4 regions of the Jeotgalicoccus sp. FSL K6-3177 genome follow, and region 4 is predicted to be linked to each of the others. Evidence: riboswitches for the same ligand, from Rfam matches in the RefSeq annotation. Region 4 holds a riboswitch; each other region holds the start of a gene.
The links. Region 4 has a riboswitch for S-adenosylmethionine ahead of MHH58_RS08865 (Na+/H+ antiporter NhaC family protein). Riboswitches for the same ligand answer to the same signal wherever they lie in the genome.
Positions count from the first base shown of each region.

Region 1: it holds a riboswitch for S-adenosylmethionine, as region 4 does, so the genes downstream of both, MHH58_RS03405 (methionine ABC transporter ATP-binding protein) here and MHH58_RS08865 (Na+/H+ antiporter NhaC family protein) in region 4, are expected to answer to the same signal.
Region 2: it holds a riboswitch for S-adenosylmethionine, as region 4 does, so the genes downstream of both, metK (methionine adenosyltransferase) here and MHH58_RS08865 (Na+/H+ antiporter NhaC family protein) in region 4, are expected to answer to the same signal.
Region 3: it holds a riboswitch for S-adenosylmethionine, as region 4 does, so the genes downstream of both, MHH58_RS05520 (methionine ABC transporter ATP-binding protein) here and MHH58_RS08865 (Na+/H+ antiporter NhaC family protein) in region 4, are expected to answer to the same signal.

Region 1 covers NZ_JBBOSK010000001.1:664,978-669,840, forward strand. Annotated here, with positions in the region: gene gcvH (glycine cleavage system protein GcvH) at 18-398, shown strand; gene MHH58_RS03395 (toprim domain-containing protein) at 495-902, shown strand; gene MHH58_RS03400 (thioredoxin domain-containing protein) at 853-1,167, shown strand; SAM riboswitch class I at 1,209-1,307, shown strand; gene MHH58_RS03405 (methionine ABC transporter ATP-binding protein) at 1,392-2,414, shown strand; gene MHH58_RS03410 (methionine ABC transporter permease) at 2,411-3,103, shown strand; gene MHH58_RS03415 (MetQ/NlpA family ABC transporter substrate-binding protein) at 3,141-3,971, shown strand; gene cyoE (heme o synthase) at 4,099-4,863, opposite strand, start outside.
Region 2 covers NZ_JBBOSK010000001.1:1,648,471-1,653,333, forward strand. Annotated here, with positions in the region: gene metK (methionine adenosyltransferase) at 1-1,096, opposite strand, end outside; SAM riboswitch class I at 1,195-1,298, opposite strand; gene pckA (phosphoenolpyruvate carboxykinase (ATP)) at 1,598-3,172, shown strand; gene ytkD (RNA deprotection pyrophosphohydrolase) at 3,531-3,989, opposite strand; gene yidD (membrane protein insertion efficiency factor YidD) at 4,065-4,298, shown strand; gene menE (o-succinylbenzoate--CoA ligase) at 4,327-4,863, opposite strand, start outside.
Region 3 covers NZ_JBBOSK010000001.1:1,121,573-1,126,435, forward strand. Annotated here, with positions in the region: gene MHH58_RS05515 (SprT family zinc-dependent metalloprotease) at 312-785, shown strand; SAM riboswitch class I at 854-955, shown strand; gene MHH58_RS05520 (methionine ABC transporter ATP-binding protein) at 1,016-2,029, shown strand; gene MHH58_RS05525 (methionine ABC transporter permease) at 2,022-2,681, shown strand; gene MHH58_RS05530 (MetQ/NlpA family ABC transporter substrate-binding protein) at 2,681-3,487, shown strand; gene MHH58_RS05535 (aminotransferase class I/II-fold pyridoxal phosphate-dependent enzyme) at 3,488-4,642, shown strand; gene mreC (rod shape-determining protein MreC) at 4,702-4,863, shown strand, end outside.
Region 4 covers NZ_JBBOSK010000001.1:1,768,013-1,772,875, forward strand. Annotated here, with positions in the region: gene MHH58_RS08850 (FAD-dependent oxidoreductase) at 1-1,195, opposite strand, end outside; gene MHH58_RS08855 (MsnO8 family LLM class oxidoreductase) at 1,259-2,251, opposite strand; gene MHH58_RS08860 (YceI family protein) at 2,432-2,965, opposite strand; SAM riboswitch class I at 3,221-3,319, shown strand; gene MHH58_RS08865 (Na+/H+ antiporter NhaC family protein) at 3,386-4,690, shown strand.

The DNA of each region.
Region 1 (4,863 bases), 1.1 Mb from region 4:
AAAAGGGAGGTTTTAGCGTGTCATTACCACAAGATTTAAAGTACAGCGAAGATCATGAGTGGATTAAAGTTGAAGGAAATACTGTAACAATCGGTATTACTGACTTTGCACAGTCTGAACTTGGAGATATCGTATTTGTCGAACTTCCAGAAGAAGGCGACGACATCTCTACAGGTGATTCTTTCGGCAGCGTGGAATCAGTGAAAACTGTTTCTGAATTATATGCACCGGTTTCCGGTTCTATAGTTGCTGTTAACGAAGAGCTTGAGGACAGTCCGGAACTTGTTAACGAAAATCCATACGAAGGTGCTTGGATGCTGAAAGTTGAACTTTCAGATGAAAGCGAATTAGATAACCTTCTTGATGCTGCTGGTTACCAGGCAGTAATCGAGAAATAATAACTTAGCTCTGGACTTTTGTCCGGAGTTTTTTTAAAACCTATATTTATTGCTTAAAGTGAATTTATATTAAAAATTTAACTAAGGGTGATACGGATGAATCTTTCTGATAAAGTACTCATTGTTGAGGGAAAAACGGATAAGCGCAGATTGGAAGAAGTGCTGGTGGAACCTGTACAGATAATTTGCACCTTCGGTACGATGGGTATTTCAAAACTGGATGAGATTATTGATCAGCTTGGCGATTCTCAAATATTCATTTTATCCGATGCGGATAAGGAAGGAAGAAAAATTCGTAAATGGTTTAAAAAACATCTTAGTGAAAGTACTCATATTTATATAGATCCCAAATTCGGGGAAGTCGGACGCTGTCCGCATGACTACCTTGCAAACCTCTTGCTCAGACACGGTTTTTATGTAGATACGAGCCTAATAATGAAAGGTAAGTTTTATCGTGAAGGAAACAATTTCAACGGAAAATATATTAAAGAATATACAGGATAGAGAGTATTATATTATTTTCGGCTATGCAACGATGTGCAAAACATGCGATATCTCAGAAACGATGCTCAGCGTCGCTGCTTCTGCAAGAGAAATCAGCTATGAACGCATCAACTTAAATTTTTATAAAACACTGATAGATAAATATCAGATTCGTTCTGCGCCAGCACTGCTGCTGTTTAAAAACGGCAAACTTGTCAGGGAAGTCTACGCATTTCAATCTGTTACTTATTTAAACGAAGTTCTGGAAGAATTTCTGATTGACTAATAAAGAATAGTCTGATAATATGAATTTCAATCAAATATTAACTCTTATCAAGAGTGGTGGAGGGATGTGCCCTTAGAAGCCACGGCAACCGTCATCGTGACAAGGTGCCAAATCACTGGATTAATATCCTCAGATGAGAGGCGTAATGAACGTTTAAAAGCCTACTCATTTTTGGAGTAGGTTTTTTTAATTGTTCTCCTGGAAAGGGAAGGGATTTATATATAATGATAGATATTAGTAATGTGACTAAAATATTTAAAACTAAAAATCAAAATATAACGGCAGTAGATAATGTCGGTCTGAATGTGAAGAAAGGTGAAATTTTTGGAGTTATCGGCTACTCGGGCGCCGGCAAATCCACGCTGATTCGTCTCTTGAATGGACTGGAGCAGCCGACGGAAGGGACTGTTACAGTAACCGGTGATGAAATCAGCGGCATGACGATGAAAGAACTGCGGCAAAAACGTCAAAAAGTATCGATGATATTTCAGCATTTTAACCTGCTCTGGTCACGAACAGTCGCTGAAAATATCAGCTTTCCGCTGGAAATCGCAGGTGTACCTAAAAAAGAACGGCAGCTGCGTGTTTCGGAACTGATAAGGCTGGTTGGTCTGGAAGGCCGCGAAAACAACTATCCGAGTGAGCTGTCCGGCGGCCAGAAACAGCGCGTCGGCATTGCGAGAGCGCTGTCGAATGAACCGCAGGTTCTGCTGTGCGATGAAGCGACCAGTGCTCTGGATCCTGAAACGACAGATGAGGTGCTTGACCTGCTCGTCGATATTACGAAAAAGATGAACTTGACCATCGTGCTGATTACGCACGAAATGCATGTTATCAGAAAAATATGCGACCGTGCAGCTGTCATGGAAAACGGTAAAGTAGTGGAAGTCGGGCCGGTTATCGAACTGTTCCAGAATCCTCAGTCAAATGTAACGAAACGTTTCGTTAAGGATGATATTTCGGATGACGACCACGCAGTAGCGATGGAGGAAATAAAAGAAGCCTTCCCGACTTCAACTATCGTCAAGCTGACATTTGTCGGCACCCGTACAAAATCGCCGATTGTCTCACAAGTTATCCGGAATTACGGTCTTGATGTAAATATCCTGTCAGGAAATATTAAGCAGACGAATCAGGAGTCATACGGGCATCTTTATATCGCCCTCGATATTAATCAGGAAACACTTGAACAAATTACTGCAGAGTTTAAAAAACACGATGTCACGCTGGAGGTTGAAAGTAAATGAATGAATTTCTGACAGCATTTAAAGAAATGTTCGCCTTCGAAAACGTGAAATGGGATGCAGTTTTAGAAGCGACTTACGAAACAATTTATATGACCGTGATAGCAACTGCACTGGCCTTCCTGATCGGGCTGATACTCGGTATTATTTTATTCTTATCAAATAAAAGTCATAACGGTGTGTCAAAACCGGTTTATGGCGCAACATCATTTATTGTTAACCTGTTCAGAGCAATACCGTTCATCATTTTAATTATTTTAATTATGCCGTTCACAAAAGCAATTATGGGAACGGTAATGGGTTCAAATGGTGCACTTCCTGCACTGATTATCGGCGCAGCGCCCTTCTTTGCCCGTCTCGTTGAAATCGGTCTGAAGGAAATCGACAAGGGTGTTATTGAAGCGGCTGAATCGACGGGAGCGAACACGTGGACTATCATTTGGAAAGTGCTAATTCCGGAATCGCTGCCTGCTCTGATTTCCGGTATCACGGTGACATCAATTATGCTTGTCGGCTCTACTGCAATAGCCGGAGTAATCGGTGCGGGAGGTCTTGGTAACCTCGCCTATATGGTCGGCTTCACAAGAAACCAGCCGGATGTCACACTCGTTGCAACTGTAGTAATTCTGATCATCGTTTTTATCATCCAGATTATTGGAGATACTCTGTCAAAAGCAGTCGATAAACGCTGATCTAACAATAAAAACTATAATGAAAAGAGGCTATTACATGAAGAAGATTTTTGATATTGTCACTCTGTTTGCACTCGTATTAGTTTTAGTAGCATGCGGTAACGGTTCGGACTCAGAAGAAAGTAATGAAGGAGAGCCGGCTGAAATCTCAGTTGCGGCATCACCTGCACCGCACGCTGAAATTTTAGAAAGAGCAGCTGATATTTTAGCTGAAGAAGATATCACAGTTAACGTGGAAATCGTTAACGATTACACTACGCCTAACAGATTGCTTGCTGATGAAGAAGTGGACGCTAATTTCTTCCAGCACACACCTTACTTAGATGGTGAAACTGAATCGCACGGTTATGATTTAACAAGCATCGGCAACGTACATATCGAGCCAATGGCAGTATATTCAAACGATTATGATTCACTGGAAGATATTCCTGACGGGTCGACAATTTTAGTGTCGAATAACCCTGCTGAAGAAGGACGTTTCCTGTCATTCTTCGTAAATGCAGGTCTGGTTGAAATCGAAGAAGGCATCGAAATCCAGGATGCGACATTTGATGATATAACAGAAAATCCTCACAATTTTGAGTTCGATAACAATACAGCACCTGAGCTGCTGGTAAGTATGTATGAAAATAACGAGGCGCCGGCAGTAATTATCAACGCTAACTTCGCGATTGACGGGGGCTTAAGCCCGGTGGAAGATTCAATCGCTGTAGAAGAAGGGGATTCACCTTACGCTAACCTTATTGCCGTAAGAACAGGCGATGAAGAACGTCCGGAACTGCAAAGATTAATCGAAGTGCTGCAGTCGGAAGAAATGGTTCAGTTCATTGAAGAAGAATACGACGGCACTATTATTCCAGCTGAATAGTAACGATGCTTTAAAAGCACTCCTCTGTGAGTGCTTTTTTGATTTTGACGAAAAGAACTGTCTATCCAAAATGACTTAAAAAACAAGCCTGAAATGACCAGTCTCAATCATTCATTTCAGGCTTGTTTTATATCGTCAGCACAATCATCAGCATAAATAAGATGATTAGATATATCAGTGAATATTTTAAATTAATATTGGCCCAGCGCTCTTTATTATCAGTCTGCAATCCTTTCACAGACAGGAAAAGCCATCCTAAAGTCAGAATCAGCGAGACGGTAAAGAATATCCAGCCGAACGTTCCAAGCAGGATAAACGGCACAGGCACGAGGGCGATAACGTAATACAGGTTTTGTCTGATTGTCGCATCGACTCCGATAACGACCGGAAGCATCGGCACGCCGGCTCTTGTATAGTCAGCAAGGCGTTTAACAGCGATAGCCAGCGTATGCGGAATTTGCCATATAATTAATATGTAGAATAAGGCAATCGGGACAACATGAGCGGCGGGAGCAATTACAGCCCAGCCGATCAGCGGTGTAAATGCACCGGAGATGCTGCCTATTATCGTATTAATTGTGTATCGGCGTTTTGACCAGAATGTATACAGGACGACGTAGAAGAACCAGCCTAAAAATGAATAGACTGCTGCTTCGATTGTTGTCATCAGCATGAGAGCCAGTCCGATTACTGTCGCTGCAATCGCGGCAATCAGTACACCTTTTAAAGAAAATGAGCCGGTAACGGTCGGCCGCTGCTGAGTACGGTCCATTTTTTTATCGAGATCGTATTCAAACCAGTTATTGAACATCAGTGCACCGGAAATAACGAGGGTGCTGCCGGCCATGGTTAAAATAAAAAGCAGCCAGCGGTCCGTAAAGTTTTCGCCGTT
Region 2 (4,863 bases), 120 kb from region 4:
AACTCGCAGTCTGTTTATAAATTGGTCTTCTCAAGTTTAGCATATCTATAATACCATCTGGTGATAAATTAAACAGTTCTCTGATGACTTTTGTAATTTTTTCTTCGTCGTATTTTCCTGTATTAAAAGTATCGACCGCAATAGATACCGGCTGGGATACGCCGATGGCATAAGCCAGCTGAATTTCACATTTTTCCGCCGCACCGCTCGCTACGATATTTTTTGCAATATAACGTGCTGCATAAGCTGCGGAACGGTCAACTTTTGTCGGGTCTTTGCCGCTGAAGGCGCCGCCGCCGTGACGAGCGTAGCCTCCGTAAGTATCGACGATAATTTTACGTCCTGTCAGACCCGCATCCCCTTGCGGTCCGCCAATTACAAATCTGCCTGTCGGGTTGATGAAATATTTAGTTTCTTCATCTATGAGATTTTCAGGAACTACTTCCTGAATCACGTATTCTAATAAATCATCGTAGATTTGTGTCGCCGGAATATTTTCATGATGCTGGGTAGAGATAACAATCGTATCGACTCTTGACGGTTTGCCGTTTTCATCGTATTCAACCGTTACCTGTGATTTGCCGTCCGGACGCAGATAGGAAATTGTATTATCTTTACGCACTTCTGTTAAACGGCGTGAAATTTTGTGCGCTAATGAAATCGGCAGCGGCATAAACTCTTTCGTTTCGTTCGTCGCGTAACCGAACATTAAGCCCTGGTCGCCTGCACCTGTTGAAACTCCTTGTGATTCGCGGGTTTCAAAAGCGTTGTTTACACCGACAGCGATGTCCTCTGACTGCTCATCAATTCCCGTTAAGACAGACATTGTTTTATAATCATAACCGTACTTCGCATCGACATAGCCGATTTCCTTAACGGTTTCTCTCACTGTTCTTGGAATATCGACGTAAGTTTCTGTGCTGATTTCCCCGACAATCATCGCAAGACCTGTGTTGACTACTGTTTCACAGGCAACACGCGCATACGGGTCGCCTTCTAAGATTGCATCGAGAATCGCATCTGAAATCTGGTCTGCAATTTTATCCGGGTGACCTTCTGTGACTGACTCTGAAGTAAATAATTTACGTTCTGACATTTATAAAATCTCCTCTTAAAGCTCATTTAGCCATCTCTTCAAAGCAAAAAATAAAGCCTTTTTCTCCATAATAAACAGAGAAAAAGGCTCGCCCTTTTCTCTTATCGGTCAGAATTACTCTGCATTCTTTAGCACCTTTCTTGAAAAGGAGGTTGCTCTGGCTTCACAGGGTTTGAATCCCTCCACCACCTCTTGATAAGAGATAACTTATTATTCATCTTACATTATTGGAATGGGCAAATCAAGATTAACAAGTTTTATTTGCAGCAGCTTTTTAGATAATTAAATTATAAAACCCAAAAGCAAGCTGTGAAAAATCCTTAATTTTATAAACATATACTTATAACTTTTATAATGATATATAAATTTATCTTATGGATCAGCATTGCAAAAAACAATTCAATATTCAAAAACCTTATCCTGTTATTGTGTAAACATAAAAACGAATGTGTTATACTAATTTCTAAATACTTCGTTAATGAAAATACTTGGAGGCGAATCATGGTTAACCATAAAAGTTTAATCGAAGGTCTTGTTAATAAACCTTCTACTCACAAACAATTATCAAACGCTGAACTTGTCGAAGCATCTTTACGACGCAAAGAGGCTGTACTTACAAATACAGGAGCACTTCGCGCGCAGACTGGAGAATACACAGGCCGCAGCCCGAAAGACCGTTTTATCGTCAGAGACAGCGTATCCGACAGCAAGATTGACTGGGGCGAGGTCAACCAGCCTATTTCACAGGAAATTTTCGATAACTTATTCGATAAAGTTACTACATATTTAAATGACAAAGAAGAATTATTTGTCTTTAACGGCTATGCCGGCGCAGACCCGCATACACAACTGAAACTTCAGGTTGTCAATGAGTTCAGCTGGCACAACATGTTTGCGAAAACAATGTTTATCCGTCCTGAAACAAAAGAAGAAGCACTTGCAATCGATCCTGAATTTACGATTGTATCTGCACCTACTTTTAAAGCAGACCCTGAAGTCGATGGTACGGGTTCTGAAGTATTCGTCCTTGTATCATTAGAAAAGAAAATCATTCTTATCGGCGGTACTGAATACGGCGGAGAAATGAAGAAATCAATCTTCTCAATTATGAACTACCTGCTTCCTGAAGAAGGCGTGCTCAGCATGCACTGCAGTGCCAACGTCGGCGAAAACAAAGATGTTGCATTATTCTTCGGTTTATCAGGTACAGGTAAAACGACGCTTTCTGCAGACCCGGAACGCGATCTTATCGGTGACGATGAGCACGGCTGGAATGACGATGGTGTATTTAACATCGAAGGCGGCTGTTACGCTAAAACTATTAATTTATCAAAAGAAAAAGAACCTGAAATCTTTGAAGCGATTAAATTTGGTTCGGTACTTGAGAACGTAGTTATCGATGAAGACGGCAATCCTGATTACGATGACGGTTCACTGACTGAGAATACACGTGCAGCTTATCCGATTGACCATATCGATAATGCGCGCATTCCTTCAGTTGCAGGACATCCAAAAACAATCATCTTCTTAACAGCAGATGCATTTGGAGTACTTCCTCCAATCGCCAAGTTAAACAAAGATCAGGCAATGTACCATTTCTTAAGCGGATTTACATCTAAACTTGCAGGAACTGAACGCGGCGTTACTACACCGCAGCCGGTATTCTCAACATGCTTCGGTTCACCATTCCTGCCGCTGCATGCGACAGTATATGCGAACATGCTCGGAGATTTAATCGACAAGCATGAAGTTAACGTTTATCTTGTAAACACAGGCTGGACAGGCGGCGAATACGGCGTCGGCAAGCGTATGAACCTTGCACACACCCGTTCAATGGTACGCCGTGCTATCAGCGGTGAACTCGAATTAGGTGAATTCGTTGAAGATGAAATGTTCGGCTTATCAATTCCAACAGCAGTGACTGGTGTGCCGGAAGAAATTCTTGCACCAATCAACACTTGGGAATCCAAAGATGCATACAATGAAAAAGCACAAGGACTTAAAGATAAGTTCATAGAAAACTTTAAAAAATTCGGTGAAGAATCAGCTGCGATTGCTGAAAAAGGCGGATTTTAAATATATTTGATTGCAGAATCCCGGGATATTGATTATCCTGGGATTTTTTGTTGGGAATCGGCAGGCTCGCTGCATATTTTCTACAGGGACACTTACTATGAACTTTGTTGATTTGACAAGGTACTTGTAGCACGTTCTATGTACTTTGTCGATTTCACAACGTACTTGCAGCATCTTCCATGTACTTTGTCGATTTCATAACGTACTTGCAGCATCTTCCATGTACGTTGTCAATTTCACAACGTACTTACAGCATCTTCTATGAACTTTGTCAATTTCACAACGTACACACAGCCTCTCAAAATGACGAAAGCCCGGAACAATTTCACTGTTCCGGGCTCTCTTATTTAAACAGCCGCTACTGACAGCCGTTTTCTCTGACTTCATTATATAAATAAACGATACAATCGTCTTTCAAAAGCAAACTTTTATCTTCTTCAGGAATATCGTCTATATGGTCCACCAGCATCGGACCGTTTGTTTCATGATAGTGTTTCAGCTGATCCAGCCGTTCAATATTACAGCAAAATGCTGCTTTACTGAATGTCTCATCGCCATCGTGAACGGTATATGTACCTACAAAATGCATGTCGCCCACGAGACCGCCCGTTTCTTCATAGAGTTCGCGCTGAGCACCTTCGACAAGTGCTTCTCCATTTTCCACTTTTCCTCCGGGGAATTCCAGTCCTCTCTCTCTATGGTTTGTCAGTAAAAACTGGCCGTTAAATTTAGGGATTATAAGTACATGTTTCGTATTTTCAACGTAACTGTTTTCCAATGTAACACGTCTGCCTTTAAAATCAGTAAATGTTTTCATATAGAATCCTCCCAGTTGCACTCTTGCATATATCAGCTTACAATAGTTGTATTAATTTTAAAAGGTGATGCTGTAATGAAAAAAGTATTAATCGGCTCCGTTCATTTTTACCAGAAATATATTTCTCCAATGTCGCCGCCGACCTGCCGCTTTTACCCGACCTGTTCAAATTATGCTTTGGAAGCACTCGCTGAACACGGCGCAATGAAGGGCAGTTTCATGGCTGCTAAGCGCATTTCAAAATGCCATCCGTTTCATGCAGGCGGCTTTGATCCAGTGCCTGTAAACGAAAAGAAAAAACATCAGTAATTATCTCTTTAATGCTCCATACCTGTATTTAACGGCCGAGAAACATTTTTTGATTCTGACTGCGTGAAATCTTCCCGGTCGATGTCATAATAATTTTATCGACATAGTGAATTTCCTTTGGCAGCTTGTACTTTGCCAAATGCTTACTTAAGTGATTGACCAGCAATGCCTCGTCCACTTCTTCTTCCAGCAGCAGCACCGGCACACTGCCCCACTCTTCATCGTCTTTTTTAATGACAACACAGCGATCGACGCCGCTGAGCGAGTATACCGCATCCTCTATTTCTTTCGGATAAATGTTCTCGCCGCCGCTGATAATCAAATCAGTCCGTCTGTCTAAAATATACAGATAACCCTCGCTGTCAATTTCCGCGAGATCTCCTGTATTAAAGTATCCGTCTTCTTTCTTCATATCTGCATTTAAATAACCGTTCGCAACACTGTCTCCTTTAATCAGCAGTTCTCCTGTATTTTCGTCGACTTTAATATCATAATCCTGAATATTCCCGACGGTCCCGCTTAAAATCTTTTCATCTTTATAAGAAATTTGAACAATTTGGGAGCA
Region 3 (4,863 bases), 650 kb from region 4:
CTAAAGAGAAATAATTTCATGGAAATTTTACTACGTTTATTACAAACACGTTACAAAGTAAAAGAAATTCGCTGATAGGCTTGAAATGTTTTGAACATTAAAATATAATGAGAATATATTAAGAAATACATAACAGAACGCACAAACAAAAGTTAAAGCTATACTCTTCATATCATTAACTAAGTCGTTCTTCGATAGTGCCTTTGGCCTAGATATCATATTATATTATTTATCTGTTAGGGAGACTTTGGATCTCCCTTTTTTTGTTGCCTTTTTTAAGGCTATTTAAACACTAAGAAGGTGAACATATTATGAACAGTGATGAATTACACAGCTGTGCCCGTAAATTTCTCGCTGAAAATTTCGGACTCACACTCGAAATTCCAATCAGAATATCAAAAAGAATGAAATCTAAGCTCGGCGTGTTTCAAATAAAATATCAGAAGAAGCAGGTTGTTTCGAAAGAAATTGTTATGTCCCACACTTTTCTCGTTAATAACTCCAGGGAAATCATTCTCGATGTGCTCTACCACGAATGTGTTCATTATGCACTGTACACACTAAAGAAACCTTACAGAGATTCGGATCGTGAATTTACGGAGACGCTGGAACGCCTCGGCATTGCCAAAACCCGGAGCTATAAATACAAGGGGCAGGCCTATTTATATGAGTGCAGAAAATGCAGCTACGAGTTTACGAAAAGGGTTAAAGGTTACGATAAACGGTATATATGCAGACACTGCCGCGGCAGGTTTACATATAAAGGTACTGTAGCAGCGGGCTGATTAGAAATTATTAAAAATTGTTTGACAATTAATTCTGGTTAGACTAGTATGAAATACAATTAAATAAGAAATTATCCAGAGAGACGGAGGGATCAGGCCCTGGGAAGTCTCAGCAGCAGGCTTTTAAGTACTGTGCTAATTCCTGCAGGCAGAGGCTTGGAAGATAATCACACATCGCCATTTGTCTATTTAGATAAATGGTTTTTTTTATTACATAGAGGAGGGAATTCATGAGCATTCAGCTGAATAACGTTTCAAAAACGTATCATTTAAAAGGCAGAAGTGTTGAGGCATTAAAGCCGACATCCCTGAAGGTCGAAACCGGTGAAATTTACGGTCTAATCGGTTATTCCGGGGTCGGGAAAAGTACTCTTTTAAGACTGATTAATCTGCTTGAGAAACCTTCGGCAGGTTCTGTCATCGTTGGAGAAGATAATCTTACCGAACTGACACCAAAGGCTCTCAGGATTCGCCGGCAGAAAATCGGCATGATTTTCCAGCAGTTTAACTTAATCGAGTCAAAGACAGTTTATGAGAATATAGAATTTGTACTGAAAGCGAGCAAATACAGTAAAAAAGATGTGCCCGCAAGAATTGAAGAGTTACTGAAACTCGTTGGTTTAAACGATAAATCATCTATCAATGCATCAAATTTAAGCGGCGGGCAAAAACAGCGTGTCGGTATCGCGAGAGCACTTGCCAATAACCCGGATATTCTCTTATGTGACGAAGCGACGAGTGCGCTTGATCCGGATACGACGAAAAGTATTTTAAACTTGCTGAAAAATATCAACAAAACTCTCGGTATTACCATTGTGATTATTACTCACGAAATGGAAGTTATTAAAGAAATTGCAGATCGGGTAGGCGTAATGTCCGGCGGTGAAATTATTGAAAGCGGCGAAACGTACAGCGTGTTCAGTCATCCTAAAGAAGAAATTACGAAAGATTTCGTTCAGGAGATATATAACTTTGAAATCCCGTCGCAAATTAAAGAAACGCCGGGTAATCAAGTTATTACCATTCAGTTTTTAAGTGAAAACGCCGAGGAGAATTATTTAAATCAGCTGTACAGGAATTTTGATTTGAATATAAGCATTCTCAACGGAAGAATTGAATATATTAAAGAAAAACCGCTCGGCTTTTTAATGTTTCAAGTATCCGGAGATGCTCAGGAAATAGAACGTCTTAAAACACATATCGATAAAACAACGGGAATCGAAAGGGTGGGTTACATTGGATAATTTCAGCCAGCTTTGGCCGTTGCTGTACCGTGCTTTGCTCGAGACAGCGCTGATGGTTTCTATTTCAATATTTTTTGCAGTGTTAATCGGGCTGCCGCTCGGTATTCTGCTTTACATTACGCAGCATCCGCTGCTGTTTAAAATTAAACCTTTAAACAGCGTGCTCGGCTGGCTTGTGAATATTATCAGGTCGTTTCCTTTTATTATTCTGATTGTGGCGATTATGCCGTTTGCGACCTGGCTCGTTAATGCTTCACACGGCCCGGTTTTTGCAAGTGTTGCTCTGTCAATTGCAGCAGTGCCGCTGTTTGCACGTCTCGTTGAATCCAGTTTTAACAGTGTAAAAGACGGTGTAATCGAAGCGAGTATTGCAGGCGGTGCTCCGCTTTATTTAATCGTTACGGATGTGCTGCTGCCGGAAGCGAAGAAAAGCATCGCGCAGGCAATCACACTGACGATAATTTCAATTATCGCCTTCAGTGCAACTGCGGGTGTTGTAGGCGGAGGCGGGGTCGGCGACCTTGCAATCCGTTACGGCTATTACCGATATGACACGCTGACGATGATTGTGACAGTAGTCGTCCTCGTTGTTATCGTGCAGATTGTCCAGTGGGCTGGAGACTTTATCTCTAACAGAACGGAGGAGAAATAATGCGCGGAATTATAATATTTTTAATTGGCACTTTAGCCGTTATAGCCGGCACTAGCATACTTCTATATGAAGACGAGGGTGAAGTGATTACCATTGGTGCATCGAGCGGACCATTTGCAGATATGGCATCTTTTGCCTTAAAACCCGTCTTGGAAGAGAACGGTTATACGGTCGAAATCGTTGAATACAGCGATTATATTCAGCCGAATAACGCGCTTTCAAATGGCGACCTCGATGCCAATCTCTTTCAGAACGTCCTGTTCATGGACAGTTATAATGAAGAAAATGATGCTGATTTAAAAAATATCATTCAGGTGCCGACGGCACCCATGGGGCTTTACAGCAGTGAATTCAGTTCGCTGGAAGATATTGCTTCCGGCAGTGAAGTAGCATTGCCTTTAGATCCAGTCAACTCCAGCCGCGGTTTTTTAACACTGCAGGACGCGGGGCTGATTACCATCAGTGACGACGCAGATATGTTTGCTATCGATGAAGCAGACATTATAAATAATAAAAAAAATCTCGAGTTTATTTATCAGGACGCCGGCCAGCTGCCGAGAAGCGTTGACCAAATCGGCCTGTCGCTTGTCCCGGGCAACTTTGCGCTCGCAAGTGATATGAAGCTTTCCGATGCCCTTGCCCTTGAAAACATGAATGAATACTTTAGAAATCAAATTGTAATTAACGGCGATGATGCCGGAACGAAACTGGAAGAAGATTTAATCAAGGCTGTAGGGTCGGAGGAATTTAACGAAGTGATTGATGCTGACTTTAAAGGATTCGACAAACCGGAGGAGGATGAATAAATGGCAAGCGAACTTTTAAAATCATTAAGTCCCAGCTATTTCAGCAGTATGATGAATGCAGAGCTCGAAGTCGGCGATAAGCCGCTCTTAAATCTTGCAGTCGGTATTCCCGATGGACAGACGCCTGAAGTCATTACCGATGCAGTTAAAGAAGCTGTTGATAAAGTAGAAAATCAAAAATACGGCGCATTTCGCGGCAAGCCGGAACTAAAAGACAGCATAAAGCGATTTTATAAAAGAACTTACGATGTAGACCTTGAAGATGAAAATATAGCCATCTTGTTCGGCACGAAAAATGCACTGGTTAACTTTCCGCTCGCTCATATCAATCCCGGTGCAGGCGTGATGCTGCCGAATCCCGGTTACGCAGATTATATTACTGCTGTGGAACTCTCGCAGGCAAGGCTGATCGATATGCCGCTCCTTAGAGAAAACAATTATCTTCCTGACTTTGATTCGCTCGAAGCAGAACTTAAAGAAACGGACCTTATTTACTTAAACTATCCATCCAATCCGCTCGGGGCAGCCGCAGATAAATCATTTTTTGATGATGTGATTAAACGGTTCAAAGGCACAAAAACACAGATTGTTCATGATTTTGCATATGCTGCTTTCGGCTATGACGGTCTTCACCCGAGCATTTTACAAAGTGATCCGGACTTTGAAGTATCGATGGAAATTTATTCGCTGTCGAAAGGATTTAATATGTCCGGCTACAGAATCGGTTTTGCAGCCGGGAATAAAGAGATGATAGAAAGTATTAATAAGTTTCAGGATCATACGAATGCAGGGGTTTTCGGTGTTACTCAGGACGCGGCAACAGCGGCGCTCGACAATGCAGATACTTTGATTCCTGAACAGAATGAAATATTCAAAAAGCGTAAAAATTTTATTAATAAAGCGTTGCTGGATTTAAATATCCCAATAGAGCCGATTCAGGGCGGCATTTTCGGGTGGATAAAAGTCCCCTCAGGTTTTAACGGCGAAAGTTTTGTTCAGTACCTGCTGAAAGAACAGTCTATTCTTGCAACGCCGGGGAAACCTTTCGGGTCCCGAGCCGAAGATTATATCCGCATATCTTTGGCCGTTGCAGATGAAGACTTAAAAACATTTACAGAAAGACTCCGTGAGATTAAAGAACTCTATCAAGATTAGTTTATTGTCTGTCATCAAATGTGGTATTATTTACCCAGATATTAAATTTTGGGGGCGGCATGAGAGTGACTAAGTTTTTTAATCGAAACCGCATGTTAATCGTGCTGTTTGGCATAGTAGTATTAATTGCATTAATCGGTTTTTCTTTGTCGGACAGAGATTCCACAACGAAAGCGGAGCAGTTCACCGGTGATACGGCAGCCGCGACTCAAAAGGTTGTC
Region 4 (4,863 bases):
CATATAAATGCACTCCAAGAATTTTTCCGCTTTCTGTATCCACCACTGCTTTAAATAAACCGCGCAGTTCATTATTGATGTGAGATCTCGGGTGACCCGACATCGGCATACTGTTTTCATCCGCTTCATAGCCCTCTTCTTTTGCTTCCTGCAAGGTCAGCCCCACGCGGGAATATGGCGGATCTGTAAACATGGTGTAATGCACGTTTGTCCGCGAATCGTATGAATACTCACCATCATCAAATAAATGACTTTTTACAATACGGTAATCATCCAGAGATGTGTAAGTAAACTGGAAGCCGTCTTTTACATCGCCCATCGCGTAAATATTATCAGCAGTTGTCTGAAGGTGATTATCAACTTTGATTCCGCCGTTTTCAGTCAGCTGAACTGAAGTGTTATCCAGCCCGAGTCCTTTAGTATTGGGTTTTCGGCCTGTAGCAAATAAAATCGCATTTGATGTCAGCTCTCTCCCGTCTGATAAAGTAACGGTAATGTTACTGCTGCTTTCTTCTTTCACTTTTTCTGCCCGCTCACCGAAGATAAAATTAATGCCGCTCTCTTTCATATCCTTTGTAATTTCATTTCTGATATCTTCATCTTCGTCGTTTAGAATCTCATCGGCAGGCACGATAACACTGACTTCTGAACCAAAAGCATTATACATCGTTGCGAATTCAAGACCAATGTATCCGCCGCCGACAATCGTCAGCTTATCCGGCAGTATTTCTTCGTCTATCAGCGTTGTGCTCGTATAAACTTTATCAGAGTCTATATCACCCTCGAGCGGCGGTATGCTGGTCTCTGCTCCAGTATTAACGAAAATTTTATCTGCACTCAGTACTTCTTTTTTGCCGTTTCCTGTTTCTACTTCAATTTCCTTGTCGCTGATAAAAACAGCAGTGCCATCGTAAACTGTCGCCTTGTTTAAGTCTGCAACACTGTGATAGTTTTTATCACGCAGTCTCTCAATGACTCCGTTTTTGCGTTCTACGGCAGCTCTGTATTCACTGCCGTTCAATGCGTCATGCATTAACAGCTTCGTCGGAATACAGGCGATATTAATACAAGTTCCCCCGTACATTGTTTTATCTTTTTCGATTAGCGCCACATTCCAGTCACGGCCGGCGAGGTCCCCTGCCAAAGTTTTACCGGCTTTGCCGAAACCGATTATTATTGCATCAAAATGTGTCAACCGCAGCATCTCCTTAATATTTTCAAAAATTAATCAATCTATATTTACCCTCCAGAATCGTTTTTAAAACAGTTCTTCTGCCAGCAGCTTATAGACATTGAGACGCGCTTTTTGAGAGTGAGGAATGCTGCAGATCATCGCTTCGTCAAATCCATACTGAATCTGCTCTTCCTGCAGACGTTTAGCGATTTCTTTGGCAGAACCGACTAAATGCAGTTTACGGCCTTCTTGAATTTTCATGCGGTCCATTTCTGTCAGCGGAAAGTCCTGTGCCTCTTCAGGTGTCAAAACTTGTCCGCTTCGTCCTTTCATAAACTGCAGACGCCATATATCCTGAGGTTTAGCTTCAAATTCCGCTTCTTCAGCAGTTTCTGCTGCTGTAACCATACAAGATACATTAATTTCAGGTTTTTCCATAAAAGGAGATGCTTCAAAATTATTTTTATAAGCATCGAGTATTTCTTTTGACAGCTGTCCGTTAAAGAACTGGGCGAATGAATAACCCGCGCCTCTCCGGCCAGCTTCTACCGCACTGTTGCCGCTCGAACCGAACAGCCACGATTCAGGCAGAGTGATATTCGACGGTGTCGCAATTGTTCTGTTATATAAATCAGATGAAGGCACTTCATCATTAATCAGCTGGAGCGCAGTATCAAATTTCTCATACATATTATGCACCATCGGTGTACGTCCCTCGGACAATGCGTAAATGGAAAACTGATCTCCGCCGGGCGCTCTTCCCATGCCAAAATCAATACGTCCGGGAGCGAATGCGCTGAGTGTTTTAAAAACTTCGGCAAGCTTTAACGGAGAATAATGCATCATCATGACACCTCCGGTACCGATTCGTATGTTTTTTGTTTTAGCTGCCAAATGTGCGGCTGTTATTTCAGGAGCTGAACTTGCGTAAGCAGACGTGCCGTGATGTTCTGCCATCCACATTCGTTCGTAGCCGAGCTGATCGCCTAGCACTGCCAGCTCTTCCGCTTTTTTTAAAGCATCTGCTGGTGTGTTGCCTTTAGTAATGGGAGCTTGATCCAGTATACTCAGTTTCATAGTTAATACATCCTTTAAATTATATTTATCGGTAATCTTTTTTCTTTAAAGAATATCAATTAACGGCCTGTTATAAAAACTAAGTGCTTAGTCATAAAAAATACTCCCTAATATTCATTTAAGAATATTAGGGAGTATTGACCCATTTATATATATATCATTTTTAGCTGTATAATCTAATTATTCTGCGTCCGCCGGGTTAAGTTGCAGCTCAAGGCTGACTTTAACGTCTTTAGATACAAGCACTCCGCCTGTTTCTAATGTCTGGTTCCAAGTTAAGCCAAATTCTTCACGGTTGATTGAGAATTTAGATTCGAAACCGTAAACTGTCGGTCCGAAAGGACTTACGCCCTGGCCGTTGTATTCCACAGGAATAGTCACTTCGTTAGTGACGTCTTTAATAGTTAAGTTGCCTGTCACATCAAATTTTGTGCCTGATCCTTCGATTTTAGTTGATTCAAATGTGATTTCTGGGTGGTTTTCCACATCAAAGAAATCAGCAGAAGTTAAGTGAGCGTCACGGTCTGCAACTTTAGTGTCGATAGTTGCTGCATTTGCTTTACCTTTTATTTTTGCTGTTGTGAAGTCTTCAATATTGTCAGCTTCGACATCAATCGACCATTCCCCGAAAGTTCCTTTAACTTTAGTTACCATCATATGTTTTACTTGAAATTCTAATTCTGAGTGCGCTGTGTCCGCTGTAAATTTAGCCATAATTAAATCATCCTCCATAGTTTTGTTTTTCGTTAATACTTCGCTTTCGAACTATCACATTAATTATGATAATATACTTAGTTACAAAAAGCAAGTAACAAACTTAAAATAAATTAAATTTGATATATTTGTATATTTAAGTCTATATTGAAGTAGTTTCCCATTATCTGAAAATTAAACCTTTTTGACACTCTGTATTAATATATTGACCTTTATCGGTTAGGCGTGTATCCTTAATCTCATTAATTAAATAAATTCTTATCCAGAGAGGTGAAGGGACTGGCCCGTTGAAGCCTCAGCAACAGACTATTTGGTACTGTGCTAATTCCAGGAGCAGACGCTCAAAGATAAGCTGAGGACTTCCCCATCTCTTATCTTTACAAATAAAAGATGGGGATTTTTTAATAGGAGGATAATATTATGTCTAATAAAAAAGGCGGCCCGGTATCCTTGCTGCCCCTAGTTATATTTGTAGCCTTATTCATTGGTACCGGACTTCTGGCAGGAGATTTCAGTGCTATGCCGATTCCGCTAGCAGCGATTCTTGCGTCAGTTGCAGGTTTCTTTTTATATTTTAAAGAACCGTTTAAAGATAAATTAGCTGCTTACTTTCAAGGCGCAGCACAGGAAAACGTCATACTTATAGTTGTTATTTTCTTGCTTTCCGGTGCTTTTTCCGGCATTGCAGGAGCTATGGGAGCTGTGGATTCAACAGTAAATATGGGATTAACATTTCTTCCCCCTAGTCTGCTTTTAAGCGGAATTTTTATTATCTGCTGTTTTGTATCACTCGCTATGGGAACCAGCACAGGCACTGTTGTAGCAATTGCACCGATCGCCATTGGTATCGCAGACCAGACTGAAATCGGACTCGCACTCGCTTTAGCCACTGTTATTGGCGGGGCTATGTTTGGTGATAACTTATCGTTTATTTCTGATACAACCATTGTCGCTACACGTACTCAGGGTGTCAAAATGATTGATAAATTCAAAGTGAACTTTTGGATTGTGCTGCCGGGCGCTATTCTGACCATAATTACTTTATATTTAATGACTGCCGACATCTCACTTAGTCAGACAGGAAATTATGACTTTAATTTTATTGAAGTCATTCCATATCTTTCTGTGCTGATTATCGCACTCCTCGGGGTCGATGTCATAATCGTGTTGCTGAGCGGAGCAGCAATTTCAAGTCTTCTCGGCTTGTTGACAGGAGCTTTCGATATATTTACGCTGTTTTCAGCGGCTGGTGAAGGTATTGCAGGTATGCAGGAAATTTCAATTATCACAATACTAATAGCCGGTATGATTGGTCTAGTCAGTCATTACGGAGGTATCACCTACCTGCTCAATACTATTATGGGCAGAATTAAAACGAAAAAAGGCGCCGAACTCGGTATCGCAAGTTTAGTCAGCGTTACTGACGTATCCACTGCCAATAATACAATTTCAATAATGATGACGGGACCTCTCGCGAAAAACATAGCTGAAGAATATGAAGTGGACCCGAGAAAATCTGCAAGTATACTCGATACATTCGCTGCAGGATTCCAGGGTCTCATTCCTTACGGCGGACAAATGCTTGCAGCTTCAGGACTCGCCGCCGGTATCTCGCCTGTGGAAATTATGCCGTATTCCATTTATCCAATGCTGCTGATTATCAGCGGAATTATTGCGATATTAATTGGATTCCCAAGAAAGTATTCAAAAGTCAAAGTTAATTAGAGAAAAATCAATCGGATTCAGCAGATGCTGGATTCGATTTTTTATTTAAAAGTTTCCGTGGCGATGTTTAAGTACGACATAGAAATGGCGTCGTACTCGGGAACAAGTTCAAGTACGACACCGAAGCACCGTCGTATCCGGGAGAAAGTTCAAGTACGACACCAAAGCACCGT